2 linked regions of the Stappia indica genome follow. The protein of the gene in region 1 binds, or shares a complex with, the protein of each later gene. Links are inferred from orthologs where the notes say so. Each region holds a gene or a part of one and is shown in the gene's direction. Other genes may lie near its edges.

What was found.
Region 2: the proteins of trxA (region 1) and trxB are in contact, whole or in part, in a crystal structure (PDB 1F6M), measured with the Escherichia coli proteins. The link is inferred for Stappia indica from one-to-one orthologs.

What each region holds. Positions count from the first base shown.
Region 1 is NZ_CP046908.1:3,350,883-3,356,523, forward strand. The notes cover bases 1,665-4,369. They hold trxA (thioredoxin), read left to right. Parts: upstream 1,665-2,709; coding sequence 2,710-3,030; downstream 3,031-4,369. Other genes in these bases: addA (double-strand break repair helicase AddA), read left to right, coding at 1,665-2,594; grpE (nucleotide exchange factor GrpE), read left to right, coding at 3,266-3,898; fabF (beta-ketoacyl-ACP synthase II), read right to left, coding at 3,997-4,369. Also shown: more of addA, read left to right, coding at 1-1,664; more of fabF, read right to left, coding at 4,370-5,265; GH266_RS15730 (MarR family winged helix-turn-helix transcriptional regulator), read right to left, coding at 5,338-5,641. UniProt on the Escherichia coli protein: Participates in various redox reactions through the reversible oxidation of its active center dithiol to a disulfide and catalyzes dithiol-disulfide exchange reactions.
Region 2 is NZ_CP046908.1:1,539,710-1,544,360, forward strand. Bases 1,620-4,609 are described here. They hold trxB (thioredoxin-disulfide reductase), read left to right. Parts: upstream 1,620-2,626; coding sequence 2,627-3,592; downstream 3,593-4,609. Other genes in these bases: GH266_RS07250 (mitochondrial fission ELM1 family protein), read left to right, coding at 1,620-2,606; GH266_RS07260 (LysR family transcriptional regulator), read left to right, coding at 3,655-4,551. Also shown: GH266_RS07240 (T6SS phospholipase effector Tle1-like catalytic domain-containing protein), read right to left, coding at 1-490; GH266_RS07245 (Lrp/AsnC family transcriptional regulator), read right to left, coding at 882-1,352; more of GH266_RS07250, read left to right, coding at 1,578-1,619.

The sequences.
Region 1 (5,641 bases):
TGGCGCCGACCAAGGCGCTGGCGACCAAGAAGGTGGAAGAAAACTTCCCGCAAGTGGTCGAGCGGCTCTTTGCCGAGCAGGAGCGGCTTTTGGCGCTGCTCGAGCGGCGGCGGATCGCCTATGCGCTGGCCGGCACGGAAGCCGCGCTGCGGCTCGCCGATGCCATGCTCGACATCTACGAGCGCGAGAAGACCCGGCGCGGGCTGATGGACTTCGAGGACCTGATCGTGCGCACGGCGAGCCTGCTGTCGCGCGCGGATGCGGCCTTGTGGGTGCAGTACAAGCTCGACCAGGGGCTCGACCACATCCTGGTCGACGAGGCGCAGGACACCAGCCCGCACCAGTGGCGCGTCGTCCAGGCACTCGCAGAGGAATTCTTCGCCGGAGCCTCGGCGAACGAGCGCATCCGCACGCTCTTTGCCGTCGGCGACGAGAAGCAGTCGATCTATTCGTTCCAGGGCGCGGTGCCGGCCTATTTCGCCGACATGCGCCGCTATTTCGAGCGGCGGGCGAAGGATGCCGAGGCGGCGTTCGAGCGTGTCGAGCTGACGCTCTCCTTCCGCTCGCGGCCCGATGTGCTCTCGGCCGTCGACACGGTGTTCGAGGCCCCCGACATGCATGCGGGCCTGTCGCAGGAGGCAGGCGCGCCGATCCATGAGGCGGTGCGGCGCAACGACCCCGGCATGGTCGAGATCTGGCCGCCGGAGGAGCCGGTGGAGCAGGAGGTGCCGGACGACTGGACCGCGCCGGTCGACCGCATCGGTGCGGACAGTCCGATGCTGCGGCTGGCCGACCGGCTGGCGCGCTCGGTGCGGAGCTGGTGGAAGAGCGGCGAGGCGGCGCCCGGCGACGTGCTGGTGCTTGTGCGCAAGCGCGGGCCCTTCGTCGATGCGCTGACGCGGGCCCTGAAGCGCGAGGGCGTGCCGGTGGCCGGCAGCGACCGGCTGGTGCTGAACCAGCATATTGCGGTGGAGGATCTGCTGGCGCTCGGCCGCTTCCTGCTGCTGCCCGAGGACGACCTGTCGCTTGCCTGCCTGCTGAAGAGCCCGCTGCTCGGCCTCGACGACGACGCGCTGTTCCGCCTCGCCCGGCCGGACGGAGCTTCCTTGCGCTCCGGCACGCTGTGGCAGTCGCTGCGCCGGCAGGCGGACAGCGATCCGGCGTTCGAGCGGGCACGCGAGCGGATCGAGACCTGGCGCGCGCGCGCCGACTTCATGCCGCCCTTCGAGTTCTTCTCGCGGCTGCTGGGCGCCGACGGGGGACGTCGCGCTTTCCGCGCCCGCCTCGGCTCGGAAGTCGACGACGTGCTCGACGAGTTCCTGGCGGTGACGCTTGCGTTCGAGCAGACCGGCGTGCCGGGGTTGGAGGGCTTCCTCGCCTGGTTCGCGGCCGCGCCGACGGAGGTGAAGCGCGAGCTCAATGCGGCGCGCGGCGTGGTGCGGATCATGACCGTGCACGGGGCGAAGGGGCTGGAGGCGCCGCTCGTCGTGCTGGTCGACGGCGGCGCGGCACCGGTCAGCGCCCATCACGACCCGGTCTTCATCGAGCGGGCGATGCCCGGCAATCTCGGCGAGGTCACGGGCCTTGTCTGGAACCCGGTCAAGGCCGAGCGCAGCCCCTGGCACGGCGAGCGGCTGGACGCCCTGCGCCAGGCGGCGGCCGACGAATACCGCCGCCTGCTCTATGTGGCTATGACGCGCGCCCGCGACCGGCTGATCGTCTGCGGCTGGATGCCGGCGCGCGGCCAGTCGGAGGAGTGCTGGCACGCGCTGGTGGCACGCGCGCTGGAGCCGGGTGCCCGCGACGGCGAGGCGGGAGACGGCGGCCCCTGCCGCATCTGGCAGCGCCCCGGCACCACCGCGCCGGCGCCGCTGCTGGCGCGAGGGACAGAGGCTGCGGAGGAAGGATCGTCGCCGCCGGCCCCTGCCTGGTTGTTCGCGCCGGTAGCAGCGCCCGAGCGCCCGCGCCGCCTGCGCCCGTCCGAGGCCTTCGACGAGATGGAGGCGAAGGAGGGGGCCGAACCGGTGCCGGCGACCGACCGGCTGGCGGAAGCGCGGGCAGCTCCCGACTTCGCGCTGGAGCGCGGCCGCCACCTGCACCGGCTGCTGCAGCTGCTGCCCGAGCTGCCGCCGGCAGAGCGCCGCGCCGCAGGCGGGCGCTATCTCGCCCATGCCTTGAGCCCGCTCTTTGCCGCAAGGGCGGAGCAGCTCTTGAACGAGGCGCTCGGCGTGCTGGAGCATCCCGGCTTTGCCGCCGTCTTCTCGGCCGATGCGCGCGCGGAAGTGCCCCTGGCCGGAACGCTGCGCCTTGCCGACGGCTCGGCCTATGAGGTGTCGGGCCAGATCGACCGGCTGCGCGTCGACGAGGACGCGGTGTGGATCCTCGACTTCAAGACCGACCGGCGGGTGCCGGAGGGGCCGCACGAGATCGGCGAGGCCTATGTGGTGCAGCTTGCGGTCTATCGCCGGCTGCTCGCCGACATCTGGCCGGGGCGGGCCGTGCGGGCCGCGCTGGTCTATACGGCCGGGCCGAAGCTGGTGGAACTGCCGGGCGAGGCGATGGACGCGGCGGTGGCGGCGCTGGCGCCGGCCTGAGACCGCCGCGACACGGGTGCGACCCAACGCTTGCTTGACGCGGGCGGGTCGCCTTCCTACGTTCGGGGCAACGAAAGGATGCGTCGCATCCGCGAGCTTTTGGAAAGGGCATGAGATGGCCACTTCAGTCGTGACCGATGAGAGCTTCGAAACCGACGTCCTGCAGGCGTCCGGCACCGTCGTGGTGGACTTCTGGGCCGAATGGTGCGGTCCGTGCAAGATGATCGCACCGGCGCTGGAGGAAATCTCCGAAGAGATGAGCGGGCAGGTGAAGATCACCAAGCTCAACATCGACGAGAACCAGAACATGGCGATGAAGTACGGGGTGCGTTCCATCCCCACGCTCATCCTGTTCAAGGACGGCCAGCCGGTCTCCACGCAGATCGGCGCGGCACCGAAGAACAAGCTGGCCGCCTGGATCCAGACTGCGATCTGACGCAGTCCGGTCTAGGGCGAACCCTGAACCGAATCACGCCGGTCCGGCTTGCCTTTGAAGGCTTGCCGGATCGGTGCGTCTTGCGTGGGATGCGGGCAGGCCGAAGGGCCGGTCGGCAGTTCCGCGCATCGGCGAGAGCCCGGATTTCCCCTGGCCGCTGATGGCCGGGCGAGAGGCGGGGGCGCCGGTCGGACCAGACCTTTTTCTGAAGACGCCGAGCATTGCCGGGAAGACCATGAACGACAGCAACGACAAGACCAATATCAACCCCGAGGATGCCGTTTCCGGTCATGAGGCCGAGAACGGCGGCGAGGCGCAGGCCGCGCTCGATCCGACCGAGGCGCTGCTGGCGGAAAACGCCGAGCTGAAGGATCGCATGCTCCGCACCATGGCGGAGATGGAGAACCTGCGCCGGCGGACCGAGAAGGAAATCCGCGACAGCAAGCAATACGCCGCGGCCAGCTTCGCCCGCGACATGCTGGGCGTCGGCGACAACCTGCGCCGGGCGCTGGAGGCGATCTCCGCCGAGGCCCGCGATGCGGCCAACGAGAGCATGCGCGCCCTGATCGAGGGCGTCGAGATGACCGAGCGCGAGATGCTCAACCAGCTCGACAAGCACGGCGTGCGCCGCATCGACCCGGCCGGCGAGAAATTCGATCCGAATTTCCACCAGGCGATGTTCGAGGTGCCGAACACCGAGGTGCCGAACAACACTGTCGTGCAGGTGATGCAGGCCGGCTACGTGATCGGCGACCGCGTGCTGCGTCCGGCGCTTGTCGGCGTGTCGAAGGGCGGGCCGAAGGAGCGCAAGCCGGAGGGCGAGGCCCCGGCGGCCGAGCCCGGCTCGACGGTCGACCGCACCGCCTGAGTATGTTTGCGGGCCTCCGATGAGGTCCGATCTTACGCTTTGCGAGAAAGGCGCGCCCATGGCGCGCCTTTTTTGCTGTTGTCCGCTGGCAGCCGGCGTCAGTCGAAGCGGCTGAAGACCAGCGCGGCGTTCACCCCGCCGAAGCCGAAGGCGTTGGAGAGGACATGGTCGACCGGCGCCGACCGGGCGCCTTGCGAGATCAGGTCGAACCCTTCGGCCTCCGCCATCGGCCGGGCGATGTTCAGGCTGGGCGGCAGGGTCCTGTCGCGGATGGCAAGGACCGAGAACACGGCCTCGATGGCCCCTGCTGCCCCCAGCATGTGACCGGTTGCCGACTTCGTGGAGCTGATCGGCACGCGGCCGCGCGCAGCGCCCAGGACCCGCTCCAGGGCGGCGAGCTCCGCCGCATCGCCGACGGGCGTCGAGGTGGCATGCGCGTTGACATAGCCGATATCCGCAGCCTCGAGCCCGGCCATCGCGATGGCGATCTCCATCGCCCGCGCGGCCTCGCGGCCGTCCGGCCAGCCGGCGGTGACGTGGTGGGCGTCCGTCGTGGTGCCGTAGCCCGACAGGACGGCCAGGGGGCGAGCGCCCCGGCGCTCGGCATGGTCCAGCCGCTCGATGACCAGCATTGCCGCGCCTTCGGAGAGAACGAACCCGTCATGGTCCGCGTCGAACGGACGGGAGGCGCGCTGCGGGTCGTCATTGTAGCCGAAGGACAGCGCCTTGGCCGCCGTGAAGCCGCCGATGGCGACGGGATCGACGCAGCCTTCCGCGCCGCCGCACAGGGCGATATCGGCTTCGCCCGAGCGGATCAGGCGCATGGCATCGCCGATGGCCTGGGCGGAGGCGGCGCAGGCCGTGGTGGGCGAGCCGGCCGGCCCGTTGAAGCCGAAGCGGATCGACACCTGGCCTGCCGCGAGATTGGGCAGGAACGAGGGAACGACGAAGGGAGACAGCCGGCGCGGCCCTTCCGTGCGGACCAGTTCGCTCGCCGCGGTGATCGCCGGGACGCCGCCGACCCCGGTGCCGATCTGCGTTGCGGTGCGCGCCCGCTGCCCGGGCTCCTCCGGGTGCCAGCCGGCCTGGTCGAGCGCCTCGATGGCTGCGGCCATGGCGTATTGGATGAACAGGTCGTTCCGGCGCCGGTCGCGGGCATCCATACAGCGCTCGGGGTCGAATCCCTCGGCATCCTCCGCGATGGAGGGGACCAGCCCGGCGATCCCGCATTTCCAGCCGGTCGTGTCGAAGCGGGTGTTGGCGACGATGCCGCTCTGCCCCGCGATCAGCCGGCGCCAGTTCGCCTCGATGCCGGCGCCCAGCGGGGACACGGCGCCCAAACCCGTGACGACAATCGGAACCGACATGCTAGCCTCCTTGGTAGGGTTTTGACGTGCATATACACATAGAGAGGCGAGCACAAGGGCCCGATCCGGGTTTCACGGCGCCGCCAGCCGGCGGGCGACGCTGAGATAGATCGCCGCTTCCTCTTCCGTGATGTCCTTCATCACCGACGCATAGGCGTCCGGCCATACCGCCAGAAGCGGCTCGAGAACGGCATCGCCCTCCGGCGTCAACTCGCAGACACGCTGGTTTCCGGGCAGTCCGGCAACGCGCCGGACCAGTCCCTTCCTGGCAAGGAGGTCGAGATTGCGCGTCAGGCTGGTCCGGTCGAGGGCGATGCGCCCGGCGAGCACCATGACCGGCTGCCCGGGCAGGTAGCGAATCGCCGCCAGCAGAAAG
Region 2 (4,651 bases), 1.8 Mb from region 1 along the record:
CACCACGTGGCTTTCCGCTTCCATAATTGTAAACATATCTGACAGCATCGGAGGCAATCTTCCGAAGTCTCGGCCCATGTCGAGGAACCGCAGTCCCATCGGGCATTTTAGTTGGGACACCACAGAGGTTCATCACGTTAGCGACAACACGCACCGTGTACGCCCCGCGAGAGAAACCAATTAAAATAATCTTATCGCCTGGCTCGTAGTATGAAATTATCTTTTCATAACAATCTATTACATTCTCATCTATACCTAACCCCAGCGCCGAAGCTAAAATATTTCTAATGGACGAAATAGAGATACTTCCAATACTCCCAGACCCGATACCTGGATCGTAGAAACACACTTGCTTTTGCGGGCTGATAGGCGACGCAGGCCCCGGACGCATAGCGCGATACATTTTATAGACATTTGACAGATTCTGATCTGGAGAAACACCGCCTACCTGACCGGTGCCGTCTGAAAAAATTACTATATTCTTCGACATAATGCACCATCCAATAAAATACCTACGCGAAATCGAAGTATTCAAACAAATCCTGAACCTCATCATCGCGACGGCGACTAAGCCCTTCCCCGCGATGCGCACAAGGATGCTTTACTCGGCTAAGCCCAGGAGCAGCTTCGAAGGTAGCAGAACCTCCGTTCGCCATAGACACTCTAATAATTTCTGCGCCGCACTCCCGGCACCGTTGGCGCGTTTTCTTCTTTTCATCAGGGGCAGATGCCCAGTACGCATTCACATACGACATTCGCCCGTTTCTCGAGCGTCTCGAGTAACCACTCCGTTTCAACAAACCACGTGCCATCGGGCCAGCCTCAGGAATGTTGTTACTCTACGTTAACCCCTATAGAATGAGAACAAAAGAAGAAAATCCTCAATCCTTCACCGGCACCACGGGTTCGTTCTTGGTCTGGCGGATGGTGAGGGCCGTGCGCACGCTGTCGACATTGGGCGTGGCGGTGAGTTCGCGGATGATGAAGTTCTGGAAGGACTGCAGGTCCGGCACCACGCATTTCAGGAGGAAATCTACCTCGCCGGACAGCATGTAGCTCTCCCGTACCTCGGGCCAGCTCTTGACCTTGTCCTCGAAGGCGTTGAGGTCGCTTTCGGTCTGCGAATGCAGCCCGACCATGGCGAAGGCGGTGACTTCGTAGCCGAGCTGCTTTTCGTCCAGCAGCGTGCGGTAGCCGGTGATAAGTCCGGCCTCCTCGAGCGCGCGCACGCGGCGCAGGCAGGGCGGCGCGGAAATGCCGACGCGGCGCGCCAGCTCCACATTGGTGATGCGGCCATCCGCCTGCAGCTCTTTCAGAATGTGCCAATCAATCGCGTCGAGGCGAATTTTCACGCTGGTCTCCTTCACAAATCGCTGGCACAGACATGTCGTCGCCCATTCGCCGAATGCAGCGGCCGTGCAAGCCGCGCCGCCCGAGATCCGGCAGGCGGGAGGACCGGCCGGACGGGCAAGGGACGCGGTGCCAGGCGCACAATGGGGCCGACAGATCGTGCCTCCTGTTCATCCGGGCACTTATGATTCTTTGCCGAAACCTGCAATACTATATCAACACAGGTCATGACGAAGAAATATCCGGAAAGCGAAACCTCACAGGAACCGGCGACCGCCTGGGTGCTGACCGACGGCAAGGCCGGCGACGAGACCCAGTGCCTTGCCGTCGCCGAAGCGCTGGGGCTGGCGGCCGAGTGCCGGCGCGTGGCGCCGCGCGCGCCCTGGTCCTGGATCATGCCCCGCCTCGGCCTGATCGACCCGCGCGAGGCGCCCTCGCGCCCCGGCAGCCCCACCGCCCCGCCCTTTCCCGATCTCGTCATCGCTTCGGGCCGGCGCGCGGTCTCCTATCTTGCCCGCATCAAGCGCGAAAGCTTTGGGCGCACCTTCACCGTGTTCCTGAAGGATCCGCGCACCGGCGCGGGGGCGGCGGACCTGATCTGGGTGCCCGAACACGACACTTTGCGTGGCGACAACGTGATCGCGACGCCGAGCGGCCCGCACCGGTTCTCGCAAGACCGCCTTGCCGCCGCGCGCGCCGCGCCCCGTCCCGAGATCGCCGCCCTGCCCCGTCCGCGCGTTGCCGTGCTGGTCGGCGGCGACAGCCGCAACCACCGTTTCTCCGACGGCGACATGGCGGAGCTTGCGCAGGGGCTGGCGCGGATCGCCGCGGAAGGCGCCGCGCTGATGGTCACCGCCTCCCGCCGCACGCCGCCGGCGCTGGCGCGCGCGTTGCGCAAGCTCGCGGCAAGCGGGCCGCACATCATGTGGGACGGAAGCGGGGACAACCCGATGCTCGACTATCTCGCCAATGCCGATGCGGTGGTGGTGACGGCGGACAGCGCCAACATGGTCGGCGAGGCTCTGGCGAGCGGGCGGGCAGTGCATGTTTTCCACCCCAGCGGCGGACACCGCAAATTCGATGCGTTTCTGGGGGCAGTTTCGGCAAGGAACGCCGTGCACCCCTTTCCCGGACCGCTTAAAGTGACTACCTGTGAGCCGATCGATTCAACCCCGGTGATCGCCGAGGCGATCCGGCAGCGCCTTGCGGCGCATCGCGCCAGGCTCGCGCAAGCGGCGACCGGCGAACGGACATGACAGGCAAGGACGACGAGGCGATGGCCGAACAGCACCACAAACTCCTGATCATCGGCTCCGGCCCGGCCGGCTATACCGCAGCCGTCTATGCGGCGCGCGCCATGCTGGAGCCGGTGCTGATCACCGGCATCCAGCCGGGCGGCCAGCTGACCATCACCACCGAGGTGGAGAACTATCCGGGCTTCGCCGACCCGATCCAGGGTCCCTGGCTGATGGAAGAGATGCGCAAGCAGGCGGAAAACGTCGGCACGACAATCGTTTACGACACGATCCTGTCGGCCGACCTGTCGGTGCGCCCGTTCCGCCTGACCGGGGACAGCGGCACCACCTACACCTGCGATGCGCTGGTGATCGCCACCGGTGCCCAGGCCAAGTGGCTGGGCATTGCGACCGAGCAGGAGTTCATGGGCGCGGGCGTCTCGGCCTGCGCCACCTGCGACGGCTTCTTCTATCGCGGCAAGGAAGTGATCGTGGTCGGCGGCGGCAACACCGCCGTCGAGGAGGCGCTGTATCTCGCCAACCTCGCCTCCAAGGTGACCGTGGTGCACAGGCGCGATTCCTTCCGCGCCGAGAAGATCCTGCAGGACCGGCTTGCCCGCAACGACAAGATCGAGGTGATCTGGGACAGCGTCGTCGACGAGGTGCTGGGCGGCGGCATGCCGAAGACGGTGACCGGCGCGCGCATCCGCAATGTCCATACGGGCGAGACCCGCGACATTTCCGCCGACGGCTTCTTCGTCGCCATCGGCCATGCGCCGGCGACGGAGCTGTTCAAGGAGCAGCTGAAGATGAAGCCGTCCGGCTACATCTGGACCGCGCCGGACAGCTCGGCAACCTCGATTCCCGGCGTTTTCGCCGCCGGCGACGTCACCGACGAGATCTACCGCCAGGCGGTGACCGCGGCCGGCATGGGCTGCATGGCGGCGCTCGAGAGCGAGCGATACCTCGCCGAACTGGACATTGCGGAAGTGCAGGCCGCCGAATAGGCTGTCTTCCGGGAGGCTTCGGCCGAAATCGCTGGAACTGACGCGAACAGACAGAGGGTGTCGTGCCGCTTGACTGGGACAAGCTGAGGATTTTCCACGCGGCCGCGCAGGCCGGCAGCTTCACGCATGCCGGCGACATGCTCAACATGAGCCAGTCGGCGGTCAGCCGGCAGGTCAGCGCGCTGGAGCACGACCTGAAGGTCCCGCTGTTCCACCGGCATGCGCGCGGGCTGCTGCTGACCGAGCAGGGCGAGGTGCTCTATCGCACCGCGCGCGAGGTGTTCATGAAGCTTGAGGCCGCGCAGGCCCGGCTGACCGACAGCCGCGAGAAGCCGACCGGCGCCCTGCGGATCACCACCACCGTCGGCCTCGGCTCGACCTGGCTGACCGAGCGGCTCAACGAGTTCATCGACCTCTACCCGGAGATGGACCTCAGGCTGATCTTCGACGACGACGAGCTCGATCTCGGCATGCGCGAGGCGGACGTGGCTATCCGTCTGCGCCAGCCGACGCAGCCGGACCTGATCCAGCGCAAGCTGTTCACGGTGCACTTCCACGTCTATGCCGCGCCGGGCTACATCCAGCGCTTCGGCGCCCCGAAGTCCGTCGCCGCCCTCGACGGCCACCGGATCGTCACCTTCGGCGAGCATGCCCCGCCCTATCTGCGGGACATGAACTGGCTGGAAACTGCGGGTTTGCCGCCGGGCGAGCAGCGTCGTTCGGTGCTGCGCGTCAACAATGTGGTGGCCATCAAGCGCGCCGTCCAGCGCGGCATCGGCATCGCAATGCTGCCCGACTACATCAACGAAGACAGCTCGGGCCTGGTGCAGTTGCTCCCGGAAGCGGAGGTGCCGAGCTTCGACACCTATTTCGTCTACCCTTCCGAGCTGAAGAACACCGCGCGCATCGCCGTGTTCCGCGACTTCCTGCTGGCCAAGGCCGAGCGCTGGACCTACTGACGGCAGGCCGCCGAGCCCTGCCTCTTGTTGCACTGCAAATTTCGAAACAAGCCGCAGCGTGACGGCGGGCGCCCTTGCGCGGCGTGCCGAGGGAGCAGGC